DNA from 2 places in the Pedococcus sp. P2_E5 genome. Region 2 is predicted to be linked to the other one. Evidence: predicted binding sites of a transcription regulator. Region 2 holds the regulator's gene; the other holds the start of a gene.
What was found. Region 2 encodes HrcA, which represses chaperone genes, less so after heat shock. Its sites were predicted from a motif close to TTNGCACTCGNNNNNNNCGAGTGCNAA; they were not measured.

Region 1: groES (co-chaperone GroES) is a predicted target of HrcA. The motif match lies at 3,620-3,646, and genes of this name have one in related genera.

Annotation. Positions count from the first base shown of each region.
Region 1 is NZ_JBFUEP010000002.1:7,331-14,091, forward strand. It holds gene AC1DVZ_RS00825 (VldE C-terminal domain-containing protein) at 73-777, opposite strand; gene AC1DVZ_RS00830 (class I SAM-dependent methyltransferase) at 954-2,186, opposite strand; gene AC1DVZ_RS00835 (hypothetical protein) at 2,159-2,566, opposite strand; gene AC1DVZ_RS00840 (GNAT family N-acetyltransferase) at 2,664-3,470, opposite strand; gene groES (co-chaperone GroES) at 3,820-4,113, shown strand; gene groL (chaperonin GroEL) at 4,218-5,837, shown strand; gene AC1DVZ_RS00855 (RNA polymerase sigma factor) at 5,991-6,761, shown strand, end outside.
Region 2 is NZ_JBFUEP010000009.1:79,753-86,513, reverse strand. It holds gene hemW (radical SAM family heme chaperone HemW) at 1-724, shown strand, start outside; gene AC1DVZ_RS04765 (DUF4870 domain-containing protein) at 754-1,245, opposite strand; gene AC1DVZ_RS04760 (DUF3097 domain-containing protein) at 1,460-2,335, opposite strand; gene hrcA (heat-inducible transcriptional repressor HrcA) at 2,484-3,515, shown strand; gene dnaJ (molecular chaperone DnaJ) at 3,571-4,695, shown strand; gene AC1DVZ_RS04745 (16S rRNA (uracil(1498)-N(3))-methyltransferase) at 4,711-5,454, shown strand; gene AC1DVZ_RS04740 (Gmad2 immunoglobulin-like domain-containing protein) at 5,461-6,603, opposite strand; gene AC1DVZ_RS04735 (SigE family RNA polymerase sigma factor) at 6,600-6,761, opposite strand, start outside.

The DNA.
Region 1 (6,761 bases), on a different contig from region 2:
GTTCGATGTCAACGCGCCGACGATCCCCGGCGCGTTGACATCGAACCGGGGGAGGGTGAAGCCGGAACTGACCTAGAGGACCGAGACGTGCACGTGGTCGTAGTGGTTGGCCGTGGGGCTGCCACGGTCGGCCATGCCCTGCCACGTGCCGCCGGGGTACCAGATGCGCTGACGCCAGATGAGGTACTTGATGTTCAGCGTGCCGGCGTTGGCCTGCAGGAAGCTGGCGATCTCGTTGCCCTCGGTCGTGCCGCACATGATGTCGACGGCGTGACCGGTGCCGTGGTCTCCGGGGTCACCCGCGCGGTAGCCACCGAACGGGCCGGACCCGGGGAACTGCTGCTTGACCGCGTTGATGACGGCGATCGCGTTGGGAGTCATGCCGCCGATGTTGGACAGGCCCGCGCGCGAGGTGTTGCGCGAGACGGCGGTGCTGGTGCGAGCCGCCGCCGGCGGCGTGCTGGTCTTGCGGCTCGGGGTCGGTTCGGCCTGCGCGGTGAACCCGATGACGCCGTAGCGCGTGACCCTGGCGGGTGCGGAGACGGCCTCGGCTCGCGCCTCGACGGGGGGCCGAACCTGTGCCGACGTCAGCTCGAGGGCCGGGATCGACGCCGGGGCCGCGAAGGCGGTGGCCACGCCGAGCGCCGAGGCGGCCACGCCGAGGCCCTTGAGCGCAGACCGGTGGCTGGGGCGTCGCCAGAGGCCCGACAGGATCGCGGTGCGGCGAGTCCTGGTGGCGCGGTGGCGGCCGGAGCCGGTGGTGTGAGGGGAAGGCATCGCCGCCGAGGATACGAGATGGTAACGGCGCAGGGCCAACTGCCGGCGTGTTCGGGCACCGCTTGACGGGGAGTGCGTCCGGTTGCCTCCGGTTGGCGCGCTCTATTTCTCCGCCGTTCGAGGTCAACGCGCCGCTGATCCCCGGCGTGTTCACATCGAACCGGGGGCGGGGTCGGTCAGGCCGGTCGGACGATGATCGCCACCTGGTTGCTGCGCACCCTCGTGAGGATCACGATCGCCTCGTTGTGCCCCTTCGCGGGCAGTCTCAGCTGGCGACGCAGCAGGTCCGCGTCGACGCTGACGCCGCGCTTCTTGATGGTCAGCCGGTCGATGCCGTGGTCGCGGAGCCAGCCACGCAGCGCCTTGACGTTGAACGGCATCGCCTCCACCACGGCATACCGCTTGGCGAAGGGGACGTCGACGGACCGGCTCGACCCGACGTAGCCGACGCCGGCGTCCAGCTCTGCCCCGTCGGTCGCGGCCGTCAGCGCTCCGACGAGACCGGCACGCAGCACCGCCTTGTCGGGTTCGTAGAGCCAGCCACCCACGGCGGCGAGGTTCTGCAGCGGGGGAGCGGTACCGTCGCCGTCGGCCTCGGTCACGACCACGGCGGGCCCCGCGGCGCGCAGCAGGGCCGCGGTGCGCCCAGCCGTCCGCACCAGTGGTCCCCACCAGACGACGCACTCGACGACGTCGCCCTCCCAGGACGTCCACTGCGCCTCGGCGCCAGGGGGGAGTGCCGCGTGCGGGAAGCCCGGGCTCAGCTTGGCCCCGGTCGCCGGGAGCGCGCGGGCCACGTCCTGGACGGTGGTCCAGCTGGGGGAGATCTCGGCGAGGTTGAAGATCCTCCGGGTGCGGCCGCTCACGTCCGCGACGCCGGGTGTGCGCCGCGCCGGGTCGAGCCACGCCCCCACGCCGCGCGCGCCCTCACCGGAGGGTGCGGTGAACTCCTCCACCAACCCTTGGTATGCCGTGGAGTCCGGCCAGTGCCGCAGGTTCACCGCCGCGATCCCCGCGGTGACCTCGTCGGCGTCGATGGCCCTGACCCGCAGGTCGAGTCCCGCCATCGCCATGGCGTCCGAACCGATGCCGCACCCCAGGTCGTGCACGGTGTGGATGCCTGCGGCGCGGAAGCGCTGGGCGTGCTGGGCCGCGACCGCCAGCCGGGTCGCCTGTTCGAGCCCGTCGGAGGTGAGCACCATGCCGCGGGCGAACTCGCCGAACTTGTCGTGCGCCTTGGCCCGCAGCCGGGCCTGGTTGAGGGCGGCTGCGACGAGGTCGGGGTCGAACCCCGCCGCCCGCAACCGTTGCTGCAGACCCAGGGCACCCGACTCGTCGTACGGCGGGAGGGACTGCAGCAGACCCCAGCCCTCGCCGGTGGTCAGCCGTCGCAGCAGGGCCAGATCCATGCCGGGCATTGTTGCGTATGCCGCGTGCCGAGGTCGCGGGTCCCTGCGCCCCGACCGCGGGCTGGGACCCGCGACCGCTCGTCAGGCCCCCGAGGAAAGGGTGACCGGGCCGCGCGCCGTCTCGTGGGTGCAGACGGCCCCAGCGCGATGCCGGTGACATCCGCCCCTTGGGCCAGCGATCCGGCGATCGACACGGTGACTGCACCGCTGCCGCTGCACGAGTAGGTGCCGGCCAGCCGTGCCGCGCCGGCATCGAGCGTGCCGACGCTGTCGAGCGTGGCCGTCACGGCCGGAGCCGCGACGAGTGCGTGGAAGTCGACCGCTGTGTGGCTCGTGGCGTGCGCGTCGGAAAGGATCGCGACGCGGCTGGGCCTCGGCACCAGGGTCGTCGACGCCGACCCCCCCGGTCGTGTCTGGGACCCCGGCCGGGCCCTCATCCACACAGACGCACGCCACCGCCGTCTGGTTGTGCCCGGTTCAGCCGCGGCGCCATTCGTAGGGCGTGGTCGTGGAGGCCTTGACGAAGCCGGAGCGCTCGAGGATCGGCCTGGAGAACTCGGTCGAGTCGCTGTTGATGTAGCGCTTCCCGTGGCCGATGGCCGAGCGGGCCCGGGCGGCCGTCAGGGCCCGGTAGATCCCCCGTCCGCGGAACTCGGGTCGGGTCGCGCCGCCCCAGATACCGGCGAACTCGGTGCCCGCGACCGGCTCGAGGCGCCCGGCGCTGACGATCCGGCCGTCGTGCTCGGCCACCCACATCTCCATGTCGTCGCGAGTCCGCAGCCGGTGCAGGATCTGGTCCGCGTGGTCCCTGGCCTCGTCCTCGTCGTCGCCGAACACCTCGGCCTGCATGGCGCACATGGCCCGGACGTCGCCCTCGTCGGTCACCCGGCGGACCACCACGCCCTCGGGCAGCTCGACGTCGACGGCCAGCAGGTGGGCCTCGCCGATCATGATCGACTCCGGCTCGTCGGGGGTGAAGTCGTGGGCGACGAGGGCCTCGTGCAGGCCCGGAGCGTGGTCGTGGCCCCGGGACTTCCACTCGACCCGGGTGATCTCGGGCATTGCCTCGTAGTGCTGGACGGCCTGCTCCACCAGGCGTGCGACCGAGTCCTCGGTGGCCGCCCCGGCGTCGGTGTCGAGGGTGCGATACGTGACGAACCCCCGCCCGCCCATGAACGTCGCGAGCACGAGGGGGCCGAGCCGGTCGGTGGCCAGGGACGAGGGCACCTCCGCCTCTTCCCGCAGCTGGGTGTCGTACGCCCGCAGCAGCGCGGCAGAGGTCAGTGCGGCAGAGGTCTCGGGGGTGTCGGTCGCGGCAGTCTCGGGGGTGTCGGTCACCCGGTTGACCCTGCCGCGACCGACCCCACTCGGCAACTGGTTTGTCGTCCGCTCCCGCGTCGCTCGTCCGCTCGTGGCGAACGCGCCGCCAAACTCTGGCACTCGAGTTGACCGAGTGCTAACCGCGAGCCTAGATTTGCGTTGGCACTCCGGTTCGCCGAGTGCTAACGCAGCCAGTCGGTCGATCCCCGCGACGGCGACCGCCGGGCCGTGAACTCCGTACCAAGAGCACCACAGCACGACCAGCACCATCCACCTGTCCATCTTCGACATTCCCGAAGGGGAGGTCATCATCGTGTCGGTTTCCATCAAGCCGCTCGAAGACCGCATCGTCGTCAAGTCCGTCGAGGCCGAGCAGACCACCGCGTCTGGCCTCGTCATCCCGGACACCGCGAAGGAGAAGCCCCAGGAGGGCGAGGTCCTCGCGATCGGTCCCGGCCGGATCGACGACAACGGCAACCGCGTCCCGCTCGACGTCACCGTCGGCGACCGGGTCATCTACAGCAAGTACGGCGGCACCGAGATCAAGCACGGCGGCGAGGAGTACCTCATCCTCTCCGCCCGCGACATCCTCGCCATCGTCGGCTGAGCATCCGCACCGCGTGAGTGACGTGCCCTGTATGCCGGCCTGCCGGCATACAGGGCACGTTGCCTTAAATCCCTCCTGAACCCGATTGCTAGAGAAGGACTTTCATGGCTAAGACGCTGGAGTTCAACGACTCCGCCCGCAAGTCGCTGGAGCGCGGCGTTGACGCGCTCGCGAACGCGGTCAAGGTGACGCTCGGCCCGAAGGGCCGCAACGTCGTCATCGACAAGAAGTGGGGCGCCCCCACGATCACCAACGACGGCGTGACCATCGCCCGTGAGATCGAGCTCGAGGACCCCTACGAGAACCTCGGCGCGCAGCTCGCGAAGGAGGTCGCCACCAAGACGAACGACATCGCGGGTGACGGCACCACGACGGCCACCGTGCTCGCCCAGGCCATGGTCAAGGAGGGCCTGCGCAACGTTGCCGCAGGTGCCGCCCCGGCCAGCCTGAAGCGCGGCATCGACGCAGCGGTCCAGGCCGTCAGCGCCAAGCTGCTCGAGACCGCGCGCGAGATCGAGGGCAAGGAAGAGATCGCCCAGGTCGCCGCGCTCTCCGCCCAGGACGAGAGCATCGGCTCCACCATCGCCGAGGCGTTCGACAAGGTCGGCAAGGACGGCGTCATCACCGTCGAGGAGTCGTCGACGGCGACCACCGAGCTCGAGTTCACCGAGGGCATGCAGTTCGACAAGGGCTACATCTCGCCCTACTTCGTCTCCGATGCAGAGCGCATGGAGGCCGTGGTCGAGGACGCCTACATCCTCATCAACCAGGGCAAGATCTCGGCGATCGCCGACGTCCTGCCGGTGCTGGAGAAGGTCGTCAAGACCGGCAAGCCGCTGCTGATCATCGCCGAGGACATCGACGGCGAGGCGCTGTCGACCCTGGTGGTCAACAAGATCCGCGGCACGTTCAACGTGGTCGCGGTCAAGGCACCCGGCTTCGGCGACCGTCGCAAGGCGATGCTGCAGGACATGGCGACCCTCACCGGTGGCCAGGTCATCTCCGAGGAGGTCGGCCTCAAGCTCGACCAGGCTGACCTCGACGTGCTGGGCCAGGCCCGTCGCGTCGTCGTCACCAAGGACACCACCACGATCATCGACGGCGCCGGCAACCCCGACGACGTCACCGGCCGGGTCAACCAGCTCAAGGCCGAGATCGAGCGCACCGACTCCGACTGGGACCGCGAGAAGCTCCAGGAGCGCCTCGCCAAGCTCGCCGGTGGGGTCTGCGTCATCAAGGTGGGTGCCCACACCGAGGTGGAGCTCAAGGAGAAGAAGCACCGCATCGAGGACGCCATCTCGGCGACTCGCGCGGCCATCGAGGAGGGCATCGTCGCCGGTGGCGGCTCCGCCCTCGTCCACGCCTCCACCGTCATCGACGACCTCGACCTCGAGGGCGACGAGGCGACGGGTGCGCTGATCGTCAAGAAGGCCTCGGCCGAGCCGCTGCGCTGGATCGCCGAGAACGCCGGCATGGAGGGCTACGTCGCCGTCTCCAAGGTGCGCGAGCTCACCGCAGGCAACGGCCTCAACGCCGCGACCGGCGAGTACGGCGACCTGATCAAGGCCGGCGTCATCGACCCGGTCAAGGTCACTCGTTCCGCGCTGGTCAACGCCGCCTCGATCGCGTCGATGGTGCTCACCACCGACACGCTCGTCGTGGAGAAGAAGGAAGACGAGGACGGCCAGTCCGCCGGTGGCCACGGTCACGGCCACGGTCACTGACCGAGTCTCCTGACCAGGAACCCGGCTGACGCGCGGCCCTGAGCAGCGCGGCATACCCCACGAAGGCCCGTCTCCCACTGCGGGGGGCGGGCCTTCGTCGCGCTCCCGCGGCATACGATGCGGGAAGCGGGGTGGCGCAGAGCGAGGTGGCCCATGGCGGATCGGTTCGCCGAACCCCCCAGCTTCGACGAGTACGTCGTGGCGCGGGGCGCCGACCTGCTGCGGACCGCGTGGCTCCTGGTCGGCGACGAGCGGGGCGCCGAGACCCTCGTCCGCGCCACGCTCGCCCGGAGCTGGCCGCAGTGGCACCACCTGTCCGAGGTCGGCGCCGGGTCCTACGACGCGGAGCTGCGCAGGTCGCTGATGGCGAGCTACCTGAGGCGTCGGCCGCTTCGCCGCAGCCACGACGACCGCGCCGAACCGGGGCCGCGAAGCACTGCCTCGCCCCTTCCCACCAAGGCGGTCGTGCTCGCCGCGCTCGCAGGGTTGTCCCGCCGCGAACGCGCGATCCTCGTGCTGTGGTCCTTCGACGGCCTCAGCGAGGCCCAGATCGCCGACGCCCTCGACGACGGCGTCGCCGCGGTGCACCGCCACCGCCTGCATGCCCTGGCGACCGTCGGCGCGGTGCTCGCCCTCGACGAGGAGGGTCTGCGTGCGACCCTCGCGGGGCTGCCGCCGCAGGACCCCTCTGTCAACGGTCTCGTCGACCCGCCGAGGTCGTATGCCGGGTGGCTGCGCGGTGCGCGGGGGTGGGCCCTCGCCGCTGCTGGCCTGGCGGTGGTGGCCGTGGTCGGGGGGCTGGTCTCGCGCCAGGGGGGCGACGGGGTGGTCCCGACCCCGCCGCTGCCGCAACCGGTGGCACTGGCCTGCCGGACGTCCTTCGGGCCGCCGACACCGCCCGTCGTGCCCAGTCAGCCGCTCAGC
Region 2 (6,761 bases):
CGACCCGGCCAACGTCGAGCGCGCCGTCGCCGCCGCACGCGCGGCGGGGCTCCAGGTCAGCCTCGACCTGATCTACGGCACCCCCGGGGAGTCGCTCGACGACTGGCGGACCAGCCTGGCTGCCGCGAGCTCCCTCGAGCCGGACCACATCTCGGCCTACGCCCTCGTCGTCGAGGAGGGAACGAAGCTGGCCGCCCAGGTCCGGCGTGGCCAGGTGCCGGCACCTGAGGACGACGACGAGGCGGCCAAGTACGAGATCGCCGACGAGCACCTCGCCGCAGCCGGCTACTCCTGGTACGAGGTGAGCAACTGGGCCCGGCGCGAGGATGCGCGGTGCCGCCACAACGAGGGCTACTGGGCCGACGGCAACTGGTGGGGAATCGGGCCCGGGGCGCACAGCCATGTGGGCGGAGTGCGGTGGTGGAACGTCAAGCACCCCAACGCGTATGCCGCCCGCGTCGCCGAGGGCCTCAGCCCAGCTCACGGCCGGGAGACGCTGACCGCCGAGCAGCGGTACGACGAGCGGGTACTGCTCGCGGTCCGGATGGTCGACGGCCTCCCGATCAGCGACCTGCGCGACGAGGGGCGGGTCGCCGTCGCCGGGCTGATCGCTGAGGAGCTCGTGGACGCGACAGCGGCCCTGCGCCGTCAGCGGGTCGTGCTGACGAGGCAGGGCCGGCTGCTCACGGACACCGTCGTGCGACGGCTCCTCGGCCTGCGCTGAATCCTGGGAGTGCGCTGACCGCTACGCGGTCACCTCACCAGCTCCGGGGTCATCGGGTAGCGGTACCACTCGCCGTTGTTGGCCTTGACGGCGGCGATGATCGAGAAGACCACCCAGGCGATGCCCGTGGCGATGAGGAACGGGATCCCGATCAGCACGAAGGACAGGAGCCCGAAGACCCACAGCGCGATCGTGATGACGATCTGGAAGTTGAGCGCCTGCGCGGCGTGGAACCGGATGAACGGCCCCCGGTCCTTGAACACGAGGAACACGATGAGCGGGCCGAGGAACGGGAAACCCACCATGGCCGCGACGAACGGGGCGATGTGGACGAGCGTGGCCCAGGTCTTCTCGTCCTGCGGCGACATCGGCCGGGGAGCCACGCCGTAGGCCGGCGGGGGCTGGACCGGCGGCTGGTAGTGCGGCTGGTCCTGTGGCTGGTTCGGCGTCGGCGGCTGGTAGCCCGGGGGTGCCTGCGGGGGCACCTGCGACTGCTGCGGCTGCTCTGGTTGGTCGGTCATGGGTTTCTCCGTGGTGAGTGGCTCCGTGGTGGTGCTACACCCAGTGAAACGCATGACGGCCCCCGAAAGTCCGCCTCTCGGGGTGTGGGCAGGGGCGGGTCAGGGACCGTTCAGGGTCGACCCCGAGAGCTCAGTGCCCCGGCTCCGTCACGCTGTATCTAATCTCGCGACTCCGTCACGCTGTATCTAAGCTCGCGACTCCGTCACGCTGTATCTAATCTCGCGACTCCGTCACGAAGTCGATGAGCTCCTCGACGCTGGCCAGCAGGGTTGGCTCGAGGTCGGCGTACGACCGCACCGTCCCGAGGATCTGCTTCCACGCCCGCGCGATGTCGGCCTGGTCGTCGTGCGCCCACCCCAGGTGCGCGCAGATGCCGTGTTTCCACGACTGGCCGCGGGGGATGACCGGCCACCGCGACAGCCCGAGCCGCTCCGGGCGCACGCTCTGCCACACGTCGACGTACGGGTGTCCCAGCACGCGCACGTGCCGGGCATACGGTCCCCGCGCTGCCTGCTGCACGACTCGGTGCTCCTTGGTGCCCGGCAGCAGGTGGTCCACGAGGACCCCCATCCGCCGACCTGGGCCGGGCTGGAAGTCCGCGATCGCCGCGACCAGGTCGTCCACGCCCTCCAGCAGCTCCACGACGACTCCCTCGACCCGCAGGTCGGCACCCCACACCTTCTCGACCAGCTCGGCGTCGTGCCGGCCCTCGACGAAGATCCGCGAGCCGCTGGCCACCTTGGCCCGCGCGCCCTCGACGGTCCTCGACCCGGAGGCCGTGCGCGAGGCCGCGGCGCGTGCGTCGGCCAGCTGGGCACGGGCTGCGGCAGTCGGCGGGGTCAGGATGACCGGGGCGCCGTCGAGCAGGAAGCCCGGGCCCATCGGGAAACCCCTGGTGCGGCCGCGACGGTCCTCGAGGTGCACGACGCGCATCCCACCGGCCTTCTCGACGCGGACCACGGCACCGCACCAGCCGGTCTCGACGTCCTCGACGACCAGGCCGGTCTCGGCCTCCACCTCGCGGGAACGGCCCCGCGGGGGGACCTTCCAGTCACCGGACAGGACATCGGAGCCATAGCGGTCGGACACCGATGCAGGGTATGCCGCGGCGTGGCCTCGACAGCGCGGGCGCGCCGCCCGTGCGGGCAGGACCGGGGAACAACGTAGACTTGGCACTCGCTGAGCCTGAGTGCCAGCCTGTCCGTAGCCGGGCCAGATCGGTCGAAGGAGGTGCCTGATGAGCGAGGAACGTCGACTCGCAGTGCTGCGCGCGATCGTGCAGGACTACGTCCAGACCTCCGAGCCGGTGGGTTCCAAGGCCCTGCTCGACCGGCACCAGCTGGGGGTCTCGGCCGCGACCGTCCGCAACGACATGGCGGCGCTCGAGGAGGAGGGCCTGATCGCGGCTCCGCACACCAGCGCCGGGCGTGTGCCGACCGACGCCGGTTACCGCCTGTTCGTCGACCGGCTGAGCTCGGTCAAGCCGATGACGGCGGCCGAGCGGGCCGCCATCGCCCAGTTCCTCGAGGGCGCCGTCGACCTCGACGACGTGGTGGACCGGACCGTTCGCCTGCTCGCCTCACTGACCCGGCAGGTCGCCGTCATGCAGTACCCGTCGCTGACCCGTTCGACCGTGCGGCACATCGAGTTCGTCGCGATGGGCCCGACCCGCCTGATGGTCGTGCTCATCGTCAACACGGGGCGCGTCGAGCAACGCGTGATCGAGACCAGCCACGACCTCTCCAGCAAGGACGGCGAGGCGACCCTCGGGCTGGTCCGGGCCAAGGTCAACGCCCGCGCCATCGGGCAGCGGCTGGTGGACGCCGCCGCCTCCCTGGCCAGCCTCGCCGACGAGTTCGAGCCGGTCGACCGTGACCTCGTGCGTGCCGTCGTGCGGTCCCTCGACGACGCGCTGGTCGAGGAGCGTGAGGAGCGTGTCGTCCTCGCGGGCACAGCGAACCTCGCCCGCGTCGGCACCGACTTCCCGCTCAGCATCGGCCCGGTCCTGGAAGCCCTCGAACAGCACGTCGTGCTGCTCAAGCTGCTGGGCACGGCACGCGAGACCTCCGACACGGTCTCGGTGCGCATCGGGCACGAGAACCCGTTCGCCGGGCTCCAGTCGACCTCGGTCGTCTCGACCGAGTACGGCTCGGGCTCCGAGCTCGTCGCCGGTCTGGGCGTCCTCGGCCCCACCCGGATGGACTACCCCACGACGATGGCGTCGGTGCGGGCCGTGGCGACCTACGTCTCCCGAATCCTCGCGCAGTGACGCGCGTTCGACCTCGTACCACCGACCGTCACCCCGGTGACACCAAGGACATTCGTTGAACGACTACTACCAGGACCTGGGTGTGTCCCGGGACGCCAGCCCCGAGGACATCAAGCGCGCGTATCGCAAGAAGGCGCGGACGCTGCACCCGGACGTCAACCCGAGCCCTGAGGCCGAGGAGCAGTTCAAGAAGGTCTCGCAGGCCTATGACGTGCTCTCCGACGCGGACAAGCGGCGGTCCTACGACATGGGGTCCGACCCCTACGCCGGGGGCGCTGCCGGGTTCGGCCAGGGCTTCTCGTTCAGCGACATCATGGACGCGTTCTTCGGTGCCGGGGCAGGTCAGGCCCAGCGGGGTCCGAGGTCGCGTCAGCGGCGCGGCCAGGACGCCCTCATCCGGCTCGACATCGACCTCGGCGACGCCGTGTTCGGTGCCGAGAAGGAGCTCGCCATCGAGACGGCCGTGGTGTGCGCCACCTGTCACGGTGACGGCGCGCAGCCGGGCACCTCTCGCCGCACCTGTGACGTGTGCGGCGGTCGCGGCGAGATCCAGCAGGTGCAGCGCTCGTTCCTCGGCCAGGTGATGACGACCCGTCCCTGCGCCACCTGCCAGGGCTACGGCGAGGTACTCGTCAGCCCGTGCTTCGAGTGCTCGGGTGACGGCCGGGTCCGCACCCGACGCACCCTCAAGATCAAGGTTCCTGCCGGGGTGGACACGGGCACCCGCATCCAGCTCGCCGGCGAGGGTGAGGTCGGCCAGGGCGGCGGGCCCGCTGGAGACCTCTACGTGGAGGTGGCGGTGCGCCCGCACCAGACCTTCCAGCGGCGTGGCGACGACCTGCACTGCACCGTCGAGCTGCCCATGACGGCCGCAGCCCTCGGCACCACCGTCAAGCTCGACACCTTCGACGGCAGCAACGAGCTCGAGATCAAGGCAGGCACGCAGCCCGGCGACGCGATGACGCTGCGTGGCCTCGGGGTCACGCACCTGCGCGGCACCGGCCGCGGCGACCTCATCATCCACGCCAACGTGCAGACCCCGACACGCCTCGACGAGCAGCAGGAAGAGCTGCTCCGCCAGCTGGCCACGCTGCGCGGTGAGGAGCACCCGGCAGGGCGGCTGTCGCCGGCCCACCCCGGGCTCTTCGGCAAGCTCCGCGACGCGTTCAAGGCCAAGTAGCAAGGTCCTCCCGCCGTGACCCTGCCGCTGTTCCTCGTCGAACCAGCCGTCCTCGTCGGGGCCGCTGCGGGCAGCCACCTGGTGCTCGATGGTCCCGAGGGCCGGCACGCCGCGACGGTCCGCCGGATCGCGGCGGGGGAGCAGGTGATGCTCGCCGATGGCGGCGGCCTGCGGGTCACCTGCACGGTGCTGGGGGCCGGCAAGGCCGAGCTCGACCTCACCGTCGTCAAGGTATGCCGCGAGCCCGAGGTCGTGCCCCGGTTCGTCCTCGTGCAGGCCCTGGCCAAGGGCGACCGTGACGACCAGGCGATCGAGGCGGCGACCGAGTTCGGGGTCGACGAGGTGGTGCCCTGGCAGGCCTCACGAAGCATCGTCCAGTGGCGTGGTGACCGTGGCGACAAGGCCCGGCGCAAGTGGGAGTCGACCGTCGCCGCGGCGGCCAAGCAGTCCCGCCGCGCCCGCGTACCGGTCGTCGCAGAGCTGGTCTCGACCAAGACCCTCGCGGCGCGCATCGGCGGCGCCGCGGCGGCATACGTGCTGCACGAGGACGCGACCCGACCCCTGGCGGGGCAGGCGCTCCCGACCGACGGCGACGTCCTCGTCATCGTCGGCCCGGAGGGCGGCATCACCGCCGAGGAGGTCACGGCGTTCGAGGCTGCGGGTGCGCTGACCGTGCGCCTGGGCGACACGGTGCTGCGGTCCTCCAGCGCCGGGCCGGCTGCGCTCGCCGTGCTGAGCGCCGCCGGCCGCTGGCGCTGAGGCGGCCTAGCGGACCGAGAAGGACACGACCTTCTCTGCCACGATCTTGTCGCCGCCTTGCATGCTCGGCTCGAAGACCCGGATCGAGTAGTCGCCCGCCGTGAGCCTGCCGAGGTCGATGGAGTACGTGCCCTGCATGGGGCCTCCGATCGAGGCGGTGGTGTGGCCGGCCTTGACCTTGGTGCTGCCGCGCCTGAGCTCGTAGCTGACGTTGGCCTCGAACACGATGGCCAGGCCCTGGACGACGACCGGCTTGGCCACCGGGAGAACCTGGTCCCGAGACGGTGACGTGACCCAGATCGGGGCGACGTCCTCGTAGAGCCGGTCCGACGGCGGCCTGGTGAACGTCTGGTCGGTCGAGATCGAGCCGAACAGGGTGGTCGACCCGTCGGCAACCTCGAACCGCACGGGGGAGGTCTGCTGGATCGCGGCCTGCGCGGTCCACACGAGCTCCTGGACGGCGAGCCGCTTGTTCTCGTCACCGACGACGGCGTCCTTGGAGCCGCCGTTGGCCAGGTGGACGGTGATCAGCGTGTCGGTCACGGTCACGTCGCCGATGGTCTGTCCGGACCACGGCTGGAGGTAGCCGTCGGTGTTGCTGTAGGGCTGGGCGTTGATGGCCAGCACGAGTGCTGCCTTCGCCCGCTCCGCCGGGGTCGCGCCGGTGGGCAGCTCGCTGCGGATGAAGTCGCGGAACAGCCGGTAGGTGGGCTTGTCGTCCCCGATCGGCCCCAGGAAGTAGACGGGCAGCGACACGGCCTGTGTCGTGGCCGGGCCACTGGTCGACGGCGACGAGGAGGGTGACGTGGTCGGCGTCGTGCTCGCGGACCCGGTGGCGGACTGCGAGGGGCCCGAGGTCTGCGGAGGCGTGATCGTGGGCCCGTCGTCCTGGGCGGACCACCACACGCCACTGATGATCGCGGCCACGGCCGCGGCGGCCGCCAGGGGCATCACCCAGCGCCGGGCACCAGCACCACCGGTCGCGGTCACCGGCCCCGCCTCGTGGGCCTCGTGCAGGATCGTGTCCAGGCGGTGCGAGGGGTGCATCTGCTGGGCGTCCTGGGCCAGGGCCTGGCGCAGCCGCCGCTCGACCTGGTCGAACTCTCCCGGCTCGTAGTCGGGGTGCAGGAAGTCGATGCGGTCACTCATGACGCCGCCTCCATCCGGTCGCGCAGGGTGGCGAGTCCGCGGTGGGCATGGGCCTTGACCGAGCCCGCGGAGATGCCGAGCGCGTCGGCGATCTCGGCCTCGCTCAGGTCGAGGTAGTAGCGCATCGTCAGGACCTCTCTCTGGCGCTGGGGCAGTCG